DNA from 3 places in the Pseudarthrobacter sp. fls2-241-R2A-168 genome. Region 3 is predicted to be linked to each of the others. Evidence: riboswitches for the same ligand, from Rfam matches in the RefSeq annotation. Region 3 holds a riboswitch; each other region holds the start of a gene.
What was found. A riboswitch is a leader RNA that binds a small molecule or an ion and turns the genes downstream of it on or off. The one in region 3 is predicted to bind S-adenosylmethionine.

Region 1: it holds a riboswitch for S-adenosylmethionine, as region 3 does, so the genes downstream of both, QRN11_RS14985 (aminotransferase class V-fold PLP-dependent enzyme) here and QRN11_RS19050 (bifunctional o-acetylhomoserine/o-acetylserine sulfhydrylase) in region 3, are expected to answer to the same signal.
Region 2: it holds a riboswitch for S-adenosylmethionine, as region 3 does, so the genes downstream of both, QRN11_RS04210 (DUF1737 domain-containing protein) here and QRN11_RS19050 (bifunctional o-acetylhomoserine/o-acetylserine sulfhydrylase) in region 3, are expected to answer to the same signal.

Annotation. Positions count from the first base shown of each region.
Region 1 is NZ_JARVSG010000026.1:102,202-106,475, forward strand. It holds gene QRN11_RS14980 (class I SAM-dependent methyltransferase) at 1-561, opposite strand, end outside; gene QRN11_RS14985 (aminotransferase class V-fold PLP-dependent enzyme) at 618-2,063, opposite strand; SAM riboswitch class IV at 2,100-2,213, opposite strand; gene hisN (histidinol-phosphatase) at 2,374-3,186, opposite strand; gene rsgA (ribosome small subunit-dependent GTPase A) at 3,235-4,274, opposite strand, start outside.
Region 2 is NZ_JARVSG010000005.1:278-4,551, forward strand. It holds gene QRN11_RS04195 (DUF1905 domain-containing protein) at 125-427, shown strand; gene QRN11_RS04200 (O-succinylhomoserine sulfhydrylase) at 527-1,735, opposite strand; gene QRN11_RS04205 (rhodanese-like domain-containing protein) at 1,736-2,146, opposite strand; gene QRN11_RS04210 (DUF1737 domain-containing protein) at 2,143-2,421, opposite strand; SAM riboswitch class IV at 2,435-2,549, opposite strand; gene opgC (OpgC domain-containing protein) at 2,904-4,274, shown strand, end outside.
Region 3 is NZ_JARVSG010000037.1:22,452-26,725, forward strand. It holds gene metX (homoserine O-acetyltransferase MetX) at 1-131, opposite strand, end outside; SAM riboswitch class IV at 144-259, opposite strand; gene QRN11_RS19050 (bifunctional o-acetylhomoserine/o-acetylserine sulfhydrylase) at 415-1,740, opposite strand; SAM riboswitch class IV at 1,785-1,901, opposite strand; gene QRN11_RS19055 (VOC family protein) at 2,067-2,705, shown strand; gene QRN11_RS19060 (HNH endonuclease signature motif containing protein) at 3,085-4,274, shown strand, end outside.

The DNA of each region.
Region 1 (4,274 bases), on a different contig from region 3:
ATGCGTTAGGTGGCCCTCAAGATCGCGGAACTCCGGCCCTACGTGCGGCCGGAAATCCGGCTTGTAAACGTCTCCGGCATGCATGATCCGCGAAAGCCGGTGAACCCAGGGAACCGAGGTGTCCAGCTGGTTCCAGATCAGGCCCAGGGTTCCGTGCGGACGCAGGACGCGTGCCAGTTCAGTGCTGGCTGCGAGGGCGTCACACCAGTGCCAGGCCTGGGCAACGCTGACGACGTCGAAGGCTGCCGCGGGCAGTCCGGTCGCCTCCGCGGTGGCCCGGACAGCCGTGGCGTCAGGATAGTGCGCGCGCAACTGCTCGAGCATGTCCTCGGACGGGTCCACGGCGGTGACCGACAGTCCCATGCCGAGCAGGAGTTCGGTGAACTTCCCGGTGCCGGCCCCGGCGTCGAGGGCATCGCGGGCTCCGGCGGGGACCAGCCATTGTGCGGATTCTTGCGGATAACCCGGCCGGACCTGCTGGTAGTGCCCGCCGCCGTCCTGGAAGCTCTGGCCGAGCTCCCGCCGCCGTCCGTGATCAAGTTTGGGGCCACCCCGTACCACCTGTGGCCCTCCTTCGATTGATGCCCTTGGGTATCCTCCGAATTTACCGCAAGTGCCTAGTCGTCGATGCAGGGAGCGGCACCCGCGGTGCCCGGGGTGTTGGGAGCCCAGTGCGGGTAGGTCCGGGTATCGTTGGCGGGAACCCAGCGTCCGGCGTCCACCACGTAGTCCCAGCCCAGCCCGTTGGTGCGCAGCGCCGCGATACCGGCAAGGAGGCGTTCGGCGTCCTCCAGGCGGGAGCCGACGCCGAAGCTGGCGCGCAGGGATCCGGAGGGCAGACCCAGCCGCTTCAGCAGCGGGTGGGCGCAGAAACGTCCATCGCGCAGGCCCACGCCGTGTTCGGCGGACAGGTAGGCCGCCACCAGGCCGGCGTCGTAGCCTTCCACCGAGAAGTTGACCACACCGATGGTGTCCGTATCCGGGTTGGTGTCCTTGAAAATCTGGTGGACGGTGACGCCATCGATCTGCTGCAGGCCTTCCACCAGGAAAGACCGGATGGCCGATTCGTGGGCATGCCACTGTTCCTGGTCCAGCCCGGCGATCACCTGGGTTGCGCGTGCCAGCGTGGCGGCGCCCAGGACGTTGGGGGAGCCGCCCTCATGGCGGGCCGGGCCGGTGGCCCAGCTGACGCCGTCGAGCCTTGCTTCCTTGACGGCGCCGCCTCCGGCAAGGTGCGGCGTTCCGGCGTCCAGCCAGTCCGTGCGGCCCACCAGCACGCCGGCGCCGAAGGGTGCGTACAGCTTGTGGCCGGAGAAGGCGAGGTAGTCGACGTCGTCCGCTGCAATATTCACGCGGCGGTGCGGTGCCAGCTGGGCGGCGTCCACCACGATCCGTGCGCCGTGTTCGTGGGCCAGTGCAGCCAGGGCCCGGATGGGAAGGATTTCGCCGGTGACATTGGACGCGCCGGTGACGGCGAGCAGGCTCACCCCGCCCTGCTCCAGTTCCGCGCGGACGGCATCGATGGTGCCGGCGATGGTGTCGGCGGCAACGATGCTGCGGTGCGGGACGCCCTGCCACGGCAGCAGGTTGGCGTGGTGTTCGATGTCCAGGTAGAGGACATCGCCGTCGGGCCGTCCGTCTGTTTCCGGCAGGCAGCCGGCCAGCAGGTTCAGCGAATCCGTGGTGTTCCGGGTGAAGATCACGGAGTCGTCCGGGCGGCCGCCCACAAACTCGCGGACGATGTTGCGGGCGTTTTCGTAGACGGAGGTGCTGATCTGTGAAGCGTAGCCGGCACCCCGGTGGACGCTGGCGTAGAACGGCAGGATCTCGTTCAGGTAGGCCGAGACCACGGAGAGGGCCGGAGCCGAGGCGCCGTAGTCAAGGTTGGCGTAGCGGATGTGGCCGCCGTGGATCAGCGGCGCCTGGATTTCTGCGCCGGTGACGGCTGCGAGCGGCCGGCCGGCAGCGGCACGGCGGGCAAAGGTGGTTCCGGCCTGGGCTGTTCCAGACCCGGCAGCTTCGAACGTGGCGGTGGCATTGGGGGAGACGGTGGCAGTTGTCACGAAAGACCTCACTTCAGAAGGACTCCCGCTCCCGGGAATCCGCGCTTGCCGCATCCGCTCCGGACCGGCCTGGTCGTCACCCGGGGCACCCCACCGCGGTTGGAGGGTTGCCGGCCAGCAAACCGGGGTTTCGCGCTGGCACTCGTGACCTGGTTAAGAGCGTAGAACATCGGGTTGGGAGGTTTTAAGTCGGGGCGATTGTTAAGCGCTTTGTTACGCCTGGCCGGAATGAGCTTCTTTTGCCGAAGAAAAGAACGGCGGGCACCTCTCCAAGGAGGCGCCCGCCGCTGATTCTTCGATGATGCTGCTGTTACAGGAGGTCGTCCAGCTCCGGGTTCAACCTGCGGAGCACCTCGGAGTGCAGGATGGAGTTGGTGGCCAGGGCGTTGCCGCCGAAGGGCCCGTCTTCCCCTTCCAGGGATGTGAAGCGCCCGCCGGCTTCCACCACGATCGGTACCAGTGCCGCCATGTCGTACAGGTTCAGTTCAGGTTCGCAGGCGATATCCACTGAGCCCTCGGCCACCATGCAGTAGGACCAGAAGTCGCCGTACGCCCGGGTCCGCCACACATCCTCGGTGAGGCCCAGGAAGTTCTCCAGGCTGCCGCGTTCCTTCCAACCGCCCAGGCTGGAATAGGAAAGGGAAGCGTCGGAAAGCTTGGACACATTGGATACCCGGAGCCGGGTGGCCGCGGCGAGCGAACGGCCCATGTAGGCGCCCATGCCCTTGGCCGCCCACCAGCGTTTGCCCAAGGCCGGCGCGCTGACTACGCCCACCACCGGTTCGCCTTCATCCACCAGCGCGATCAGGGTGGCCCAGACCGGGACGCCGCGGACAAAGTTCTTGGTGCCGTCGATGGGATCGATAATCCAGCGGCGCGACCCGTGCCCTGTGCTGCCGAACTCCTCGCCCAGCACGGCGTCGCGCGGGCGGGAACGGGACAGCTGGCCGCGGATGGCTTCTTCGGCGGCCTTGTCCGCGTCCGTGACCGGCGTCAGGTCAGGCTTGGTCTCCACCTGGAGGTCCAGGGCCTTGAAACGGCCCATGGTCTGGTCATCCACGGAGTCGGCCAGCACATGGGCCAGGCGCAGGTCATCGTTGTAGCTTGAAGCGGGTTGGATCATGCTTCCAAACTACCGTCTGCGCGCGGTTCTGCTGGGAGATCGGCACTGTCAGTTGACGCTGCCAAGCTCCTTGGCCTCCTGGGCCTCCATCCGGGGATCGGTGCCGAGGAGCCTGCGCAGCGAGGCCAGCCGGGCAACACCCGTGGCTCCGGCATGGCCGCCTTCCACCCAGGCATCCAGGCCGCAGTTCACAGCTGTGGCAGTATGCTTGCAGCCCCGCTCGCAGTCCTCAATGCCGGGGAAGAGGTCCGGGAAGGAACGCAGGATGCGGTCCGGGTCCACGTGGGCGAGGCCGAAGGAGCGGATGCCCGGGGTGTCGATGATCCAGCTGCCCGCCGGCGCGTCCGACAACCTCAGCGCCAGGGCTGACGAGGACGTGTGGCGGCCGCGGCCCGTCACGGCGTTCACCCCGCCGGTTGCTCGCTCGGCCCCCGTCAGTGCGTTCACCATGGTTGACTTGCCCACGCCCGAATGCCCCAGCATTACGGTGACTTTTCCGTCCAAGTAGCCCCGCAGCTCCGCCACTGCGTTACTGTCCAGCCGGGCTGACAATCCGTCATCAGAGCGGGCGTCGATACCGGACGCCGCGGAGTCCGCCGTCCGGCTGATAATGACCGGGAAGTCCAGGTGCGTGTAGTTGGACAACAGCTCCGCCGGATCCTTGACGTCCGCCTTGGTGACCAGCAGGATCGGCTCGATCCCGGCGTCGTACGCAGCCACCAGGGCGCGGTCGATGAAGCCGGTGCGCGGCTCCGGGTTGGCCGCGGCCACCACAATCACCAGTTGGTCCGCATTGGCCACGACAGCCCGTTCCACGGGATCGGTATCATCAGCGCTGCGGCGAAGGAGGGTTTTACGTTCCTGGATTTTCACCAGCCGGGCCAAGGTGTTGGGGTCGCCGGAAACGTCTCCCACGAGCGAGACGAAGTCGCCCGCCACCACCGGGTTGCGGCGCAGCTCACGTGCCCGGGCGGCGATGACCACGCGCTCGTTGCCGGAGTCCTCGCCCACCACTGCCGTGTACCGGCCGCGGTCAACTGTGACGATGCGGCCGGTGACGGCGTCGTCGTGGCTGGGCCGGTCCTTGG
Region 2 (4,274 bases), on a different contig from region 3:
CCCGCAAGGATTCCCATAAAGACATCGTCTAATAGGGGTCTGACAGTTGTGGGGCAGGGGTGCCGGCGGCTCGAAACCCTTGGGTGCCTTTCATGCAGGGCCTGAAAAATGCCATACTCGGCGCGTGAAGCCGTCGTATTCCTTCAAGGCCGAACTCTGGCTCTATCCGGGCGAGGCTGGTTGGCATTTTCTGACCCTGCCTCCCGAGGTCGCAGATGACGTCCGGGTTCAAACTGCCGGTGCGAGCAAAGCGTTTGGCTCTATCAAGGTCACGGCCGAAACCGGTGGACACTCCTGGCAGACTTCCCTCTTCCGGGACACAAAGAGCGGCTCCTACCTGCTTCCCGTCAAAAAGGACATCAGGGACAAAGCCAAGATCGGCCAAGGCGACGAAGTAGTCGTCCACCTTTCTATATGGAACTTCTGAGCCCCCCTACACGGCGCAGGTTCCCGGCACAGGCGCACTAATGCAATCCAGCGCCCGAGCCGTGCCCGGACCCGGCACCGAACCGAGCCCCGGCCAGCACTAAATCTGCTTCAGTGCCTGTTCCAAATCGCCGATCAGGTCGTCCACGTCCTCAAGCCCCACGGACAGCCGAACAACTCCGTCACTGAGGCCGATGGCAGCGCGGCCTTCCGGCCCCATGGCGCGGTGCGTGGTGGTGGCCGGATGCGTAATCAGGGACTTGGAATCTCCCAGGTTGTTGGAGATGTCAATGATCCGCAAGGCGTCCAGCAGTGCAAAGGCGGCTTCCTTGCCGGAGCGCCCGCCCGATGGTGCCAGTTCGAGGGTGAGCACCGTTCCGCCGGCCTTCATCTGTTTGGCGGCAAGGCCGTATTGCGGGTGCGACTTCAGGAGCGGGTACTTCACCCAGCTCACTGCAGGCTGCTGCTCCAGCCACTCGGCGATCCGCAGCGCGGAGGCGGAGGAGTGGTTCACACGCAGGGCCATGGTCTCAAGGCCCTTGGTGAGGACCCAGGCGTTGAAGGCGGACAACGACGGACCGGTATGGCGCATGAGCTGCTTGACCGGACCTTCGATGAATTCCTTCGTTCCCAAAATCGCACCGCCCAGGACCCGGCCCTGGCCATCAATGTGCTTGGTCCCGGAGTAGACGATGACGTCGGCGCCCAACTGGCCGCAGCGCTGCAGCAGCGGAGTGGCAAAAACGTTGTCCACAACCACGGTGGCACCCGCCGCATGGGCGAGTTCGCTCACCGCGGCGATGTCCACGATCTCCTGCATGGGGTTGGACGGTGATTCGAAGAAAACGGCGGTGGTGGGCTGGGACAGGGCTTCGCGCCACTGGTCGAGGTCCGGGCCGTCCACAAAGACAGTCTCAACGCCCCACCGGGGCAGGATCTCGTTGAGGATCACAAAGCAGGAGCCAAAGAGTGAGCGGGCGGCGACCACGCGGTCGCCGGCAGCCAGCAAGGCGCCCAGGGCGGTGAAAACCGCCGACATGCCGGACGCGGTCGCAAAGCACGCTTCGGTGCCCTCAAGGAGTCGGAGCCGCTCCTGGAAGGTGGCCACAGAGGGGTTGCCGTAGCGGGAGTAGACAAAGCGCTCGTCCTCGCCGGTGAAGGCGCGCTCGGCAGCGGCGGCGGATTCATACACGAAGCCCGAGTTCAGGAACACCGCCTCGCTGGTTTCCTGGAAGTTGGTGCGGTCCAGTCCGCCGCGGACGGCCTGGGTGTCAGGGCTCCAGCCGGGGGCGTCTTCGTTGAAGGTCATTTAGTTCTTTCCCAGGTTGGTTGGCAGGCCGCGGTTCTTCCAGCCATTAACGGTGCGTTCGCCGTAGCGGTCCGGCTCGCCTTCGAAGCCCTCCAGCACGTTGTAGGAGGTGAAGCCGGCCTGTGTGGCGGCGATGGCGGCAGCGATGGACCGCTGGCCGGATCGGCACAGGAACAGCAGTTCAGTGGAGCCATCCTCGGGGGCCTGCAGGCTCAGGTCCTTGATGAAGTCGGGGTTAGGGATTCCGCCCGGGAAGGTCCACTGGATGAACAGGGGATCGTTGTCCGTGGCTTTGGTGTCCGGGATGCCGATATGGGCCCATTCACCCTCGGTGCGGACGTCCACCAGGATGGCACCCTGCTGTAGCTTGTCCCAGGCTTCCTGGGGAGTGAGGTCGCCGGCGTAGCTCATGCGTGGCCCTCGCCTGCGAACTCGAGGTCTTCGCCTGACAGTTCAAGCTCATCCACCGCAGTGGCCACCGCGGCATCAGCGGAAGCGATCGCTGCCGGCAGTACGACGGCCTGCGCCACGATGGCGGTGCTGCCGTTGAACGTGACGGCGGGGCTTCCGTGCAGCACATAGCCCTCGGCCAGGGCGGCGGAAATCCGCTCGCAGAAGGAGCGGTCATCAGGCCCCGTGATAAGGCGGTAGGCCAGTTTTTCTTCGTTGGCAGGGGCGTCTGACATGACGGATCTCCTTCTCTCACGCTTGCAGCTCGAATCGGTCGATATGCCGAGTATTCACCTGAGGCACCCCGCCGCGGAAGGAGGGTTGCCGACCGGCCAGTCAGGGCTTGGCGCCGGTACTCATTACTCCCCAAAAACGTAACACTTGGCACGTGGGCCCGCACCGCCGTCGTCGTCATGTTCCGTAACCGAAGCGCTGCTGGAGCAACTCGGGCGCACGTGCAGACGGTTCCCGGAACGGACGACGGCGGGAGTCACCACGGGCGGCTCAGGGCACCTGGCGCCCGTGGCTGCTTTCCGGGCAGATAGGGTTCTTGTGGGGCGCCGCCCCGGCAGTCGGAGCAAAGTCCTTGGGGGTCCTCATCAGTACGCCAACAGCCGCCGCACTGCAACACCTTTTAGGACACGGCCGTCTGCCAACTCGCCGCAGGCAACTCACCCGACAGTCCCTTCTCCGCGCCGCAGCTGCCCTTCTTGCCGCGATGCTGATTGCCGTCCTGGCAGTGATACTGCCCGCCGGGCCCGCCCGTGCTGCAGACACCGTCGCGGCCGAGGGCAAGCCGCTTCTGGGCGCAGTCCTCGAATGGGGCGAGGACACCGCGGCTGGCTTTACAGACAGGCTGGGAGCATCCCCGGCGCTCTTCGGGCATGACATCGCCCTACCCTTCCGCGGCTCGGAGGAGGAGAACATCAGGGGCTTCCTGGAGCAATCGGGGATGCAGGGCGCCCACGCCATGCTGACGGTCAAGCCCAGCATCGCCCTGGAGCAGGTCACCGCCGAGGCCGCCGCATCGTTTGCCGCCGAGGTACGGAAGCTGACTGCGAACTTCAAGGGCGAGGTGTTGATCCGCTTTGCCCCCGATATGAATGCCAGCTGGGTGGAGTGGGGCCAGCAGCCGGCCGCCTATCGGTCCGCCTTCCGGGCCGTCGCTGGGGCCTTTGAGGATACCGGCGGCCGTACGTCGATGGTGTGGGAGCCATACCTGGGAACGGGCTACCCATTTGTCCGGAACCGGAACGCTCCTGCGCCGGGCAGCGAGGGTTTCGCCCTCCTCGATAGCAACCGCGACGATGCGTGGAACGGTTCGGACGCGGCGTATGCCCCGTATTATCCCGGGGACGATGCCGTGGACTGGGTGGGTCTGACCGCGTTCCACGATGACACTGCCGGCGGGGCGCCGGTCAACACGGTGCCGCGGCCGAACGAACTGCAGGAAATGCTCACAACCTCCGGCGGGGAAGATTTCTACGCCACATATGCGGCAGGGAAGGACAAGCCGTTCGTCCTGCAGACCGCTGCGTTTTACAGCCCGGCATCCGGCGGCGCCTCGGATGTGGACATCAAGGCGGGCTGGTGGGACCAGGTCCTGGGTACGGCCACCTCCAGGGACTTCGCCAAAACGGCGGCCGTAGTCTGGGACGAGCGGACCAGCACCAGGGACACCGGGGTGGCAAGCATTGACTGGCTGCTCACCGGAAGCCCTGCGGTTGCGGCCGCCGCCCGGGACCGTCTAGAGACGTCCTCCATGGTGACCGGCCCGGTGACCCAGGTTGCGGCCGGCAGCGGATACGTCCGGGCCAACACACTCACCGGCGCCGCCGCCTGGACTGTGGGTGCGGCGCTGCTGATCCTCCTGGTGGCGTTGTGGCAGGTCCCCCGCAGGGTCAACACAGCAACTGCCTGGAGCTACACGGATCCTTCAAAGCGGGATTCGCGGGTGGACCTCCTGCGCGGCATGGCCATTGTGTTTGTGGTGGTGAACCACCTGGGCATGACGTCGCTGTTCCAGCTGTTGACCCAGGAAGCTGTGGGTTTCGTTTCCGGGGCCGAGCTTTTTGTCCTCTTCTCGGGC
Region 3 (4,274 bases):
GTGCCCCAAGTTTCGTAGGCCAGGGTGACATCCGGCAGGTAGCCGCCGCCTTCCAGCTTCAAATCCCCGATGGAGGCATAGCGGACAATCCCGTGTTCGGGGACGGTGGTACGGGTGACGGTAACCGTCATGGCAAGACCTCTTCTACGCGCTTGCCTGCCGTCGTCTGACCGGCAGGCCAGGTCTTCACCCGGGGCACCCCACCGCGGAAGGAGGGTTGCCGGCCAGCAAGCCGGGGCTGTCACTGGCACTCATGACCTGCATTGAGTGTACGAAACAGCCCCCGCCTGCCGCCAAGAGTGTGACTGGTTGTGACTTGCCGGCTTGCCGCCGCTGTGGCCATCGTCGGGCGCCGCTGGTGCCCGTGGTCCGGCGACGTTGGTGCCTGTGGTCAGGCGACGTTGGTGCCTGTGGTCAGGCGCCGCTGGCCTCCTTGGCCGCGCGGAAGCCGGCTTCGAGGTCAGCCAGGATGTCATCGATGTGCTCGATTCCCACGGAAAGGCGCACCAGGCCGGGCGTGACGCCCGCGACTGCCTGCTGTTCCGGCGAGAGCTGGCTGTGGGTGGTCGACGCCGGATGGATCACCAGGGAGCGGACGTCGCCGATGTTGGCAACATGGGAGTGCAGTTCCAGCGCGTCCACGAAGCGCTTGCCCGCCTCGGCCCCGCCGGCCAGGTTGAACGAGACGATGGCACCGGTCCCCTTGGGTCCGTACTTCCGGCCCCGTTCGTACCAGGGGCTGGAGGGCAGGCCCGCGTAGGCGACGGATTCGACGTCGTCCCTTCCTTCCAGCCAGCGCGCAACTTCCGTGGCATTGGCCACGTGACGTTCCACCCTCAGGCTCAATGTCTCCAGGCCCTGGGCAATGAGGAAGGCGTTGAAGGGCGACACCGCCGAACCCAGGTCGCGCAAGAGCTGGACACGGGCCTTGAGGATGTAGGAGAGGTTGGCGCCCAGTGCTCCCTCGGCGCCAAGGTCGCGGGCGTAGACCAGCCCGTTGTAGGTGGGGTCCGGAGTGTTGAAACCCGGGAACTTCTCCGGGTCTTTGCCAAAATCGAACTTCCCGGAGTCCACAATGACGCCGGCGATGGCAGAACCATGCCCGCCCAGGTACTTGGTGGCCGAGTGCACCACGATGTCCGCGCCCCATTCGAGCGGGCGGATCAGGTACGGAGTGGACAGGGTGTTGTCCACGATCAGCGGCACGCCGGCCTCATGGGCAACCTGGGACACGCCTTCAATGTCGAGGACGTCCTGCCGCGGGTTGGAAACTACTTCGCCGAAGAAGAGCTTGGTGTTGGGCTGCACCGCGTCGCGCCACTGGTCCAGGTTGTCCGGGTCCGCCACAAAGGTGACCGAGATGCCGAACTTCTTCAGGGTGTGCGCGAAGAGGTTATACGTGCCGCCGTAGAGGCTGGGGCTGGCCACGATGTGGTCCCCCGCCTCGGCGATGTTCAGGATGGCGAACGTCTCCGCGGCCTGCCCGGAGCTCAGCAGCAGTGCCCCCAGGCCGCCTTCAAGGCTGGCGATCCGCTGTTCCACGGCCTCCTGTGTGGGATTGCCAATCCTGGTATAGATGGGAGCCAGTTCGGCCAGGGCGAAGCGGTTGGCGGCACTTTCCGCGCTGGGGAACACAAAGGACGTGGTCTGGTAGATCGGGAGGGCGCGGGCGCCGGTAGCGCTGTCCGGCTCCTGGCCGACGTGGATCTGGCGGGTTTCGAAGGACCATCCGTTGGACATTTCAAGGCTCCTTTGACATGGGCCCGGCATGCTCGAAGCACTGCGGGCCGCGCTTGCAATCCGGCCTCTTGCCGGACAGCCAGGTCCTCACCCGGGGCACCCCACCGCGGTTGGAGGGTTGCCGGCCAGCGAGCCGGGGCTTGGCGCTGGCACTCATGACCTGAACCCAGTGTAGGAACACGCAGAGTACGCCCGACAGCATTGTGACGAACATGGTCCTGGACATCTTTACCGCCCTGGTGCGAATTTGTGGGGCCTGACCAGCGAAAATCCCAGTAAGGGTACCCTTAGCTGAGAGCCCGATCACAAAGTGCCAAGATGATGGCATGCGCATGGATCACGTCTCTTACGCCTGTGAACACGATGGCCTGGCGGCCACCACCGAACGTATTTCTTCTGCCCTCGGCGTCGAGGCAGTGAAGGGCGGGGTACACCCCCGGTTCGGCACCCGAAACATGATCATCCCCCTCGCCGGGCACAAATACCTCGAAGTCGTGGAGGTCCTGGACCACCCTGCTTCGGACAAGGCGCCGTTTGGACAGGCCGTGCGTGCCCGGTCTGCTGCGGGCGGCGGCTGGATGGGCTGGTGTGTCGAAGTGGACGACCTCGCCCCGTTTGAAGAGCGGCTTGGACGCTCGGCCGTCAACGGCAACCGCAAGTTTCCTGACGGCCGCGAACTGGTCTGGAAGCAGATCGGGATCCTCGGCCTGATCGCCGACCCCCAGGTTCCCTACATGCTCAAGTGGGAGGGCGATCCGTCCCTGCACCCGTCCAACGCCTACGAGAGCAACGTCAAGATGAGCTGCCTCACCATTGCCGGGTCGGCTGCACGGGTCACCGAGTGGCTGGGCGAGCCGGTGGAAAAGCCCCTCGAAGACGTAGCCGTTGATTGGGTGGCGCCGCACGGTACGCCCGGCATCCTGTCCGTCACTTTCGAAACCGCCAGCGGAGCCGTCACCATCTGACCCTCCGTCCGATGCCCGGGCCGCCCGGCCCGGGCATAGTAGTGGTGCGCCCCGGTTATCGCCTGGGCACCCTGTCCTTCCAAACTTCGGCCGCCATCAGCCGGTGACAACGGCGTCACCAGTTGATGGCGGCCGAATCCATTTTCCGGACCCGTCCGGGATTGAGTCTGGGCCGGCAGCCATATTCCCCGATCGTCCGAAGGATCCCGATTTCCGGGTTGAAGAGAAATCCACCATCACCTCCCGCAGCTTTCCCCGCAACGCGCCATCACCTGGTGACCTGGGCTTTCATGGAAAACGCCAAAAAAATTTTTAAGAAATTTCCTGGGATAGCTTCTGAAGGCCCTGTTTTGTCAGACCCCCTCACGATGATTGCTGTATGGGTAAAGCGGCGGTGGTGAAGGCGTTTGAGGACATCAAGGCCGCCCTTGCCGTGCTCAACGCCGAGGCGTCTGGGTGTGGTGCGGAGCCATACTCGGATGCCGATCCGCTGGCCGGTTTAGCTGATGGGTGCCTGGACATCCTCGCCGGGACGCGGACCGCTGAGGCCGGGATCGCCGCTGTGAAGGCCCGCGCTGCCGTGACGTACTCGGACACTGCCCAGCTCATCGCGGGGCCGGACGCCCCGGTGCAGGCACTGGAAATGGCTGTCGCCGCGGAAATCGGCGCCCTCCTGGCACTCGGTCCCCGGGCAGCCGGCGCGTTCCTGGCCGCGTCCCACACGGTGGCCAAGGAGTTGCCGCTGGCCTTCTCGGCGCTGCAGTCCGGGACGATCACCTGGCCGCACGCCCTGGTCATGGTGGAGGAAACAGCTGGCCTTGACCCCGCCGGCGCCGCCGCACTTGAGGCCCACTTCCTGGACCCGGACGTGCCCCGGCCGTCTACGGCCGCGCCGGTCGGGGAGTTGCCCGCCTACCGGTTCCGTGCCAAGGCCAGGAACTGGCGGGAACGCCACCACCCCGAATCCATCGAGAAGCGCCATGCCAAGGGTGTGGCGGACCGGCGGGTGGAATACCGGCCGGACCGCGACGGGATGGCCTGGCTGTCCGCCTGCCTGCCCGCGGACCAGGCGATGGCGGGCTGGAACCGGCTCACCGCCCTCGCCCGCGGGATGCAGGGACCCGACGAGCCCCGTACCCTCACCCAGTTAACGGCCGACAACTTTACCGAAGCGATTCTTGGCAGCGGCAACCACTCCGGGCGTGCCCATGCAGGCGGTGCCGACGGAACCCATACTCTGCCCGGCACCGGCACCGGCAACGGCAACGGCAACGGCAACGGTGCCGATGCCGGAACCAGCGCCGATGCGGCGCCGGGCCCGTTGTCGGGGATCCGGGCGCAGGTGCTGGTCACCGTGCCGGCCCTCTCCCTGATGGGCCAGACTGATGAGCCGGCAATGCTGGACGGGTATGGGCCTATTCCGCCCTCGATGGCGCGCAGGCTCATCGCTGATGGTGCCGCCTCGTTCTACCGTGTGCTGGTAGATCCGCGGGACGGCGCGCCGTTGGAGATTGGCCGGACCAGCTACCGGGTGAGCAAGGCGATGCGGCAATGGCTGAGGCTGCGGGA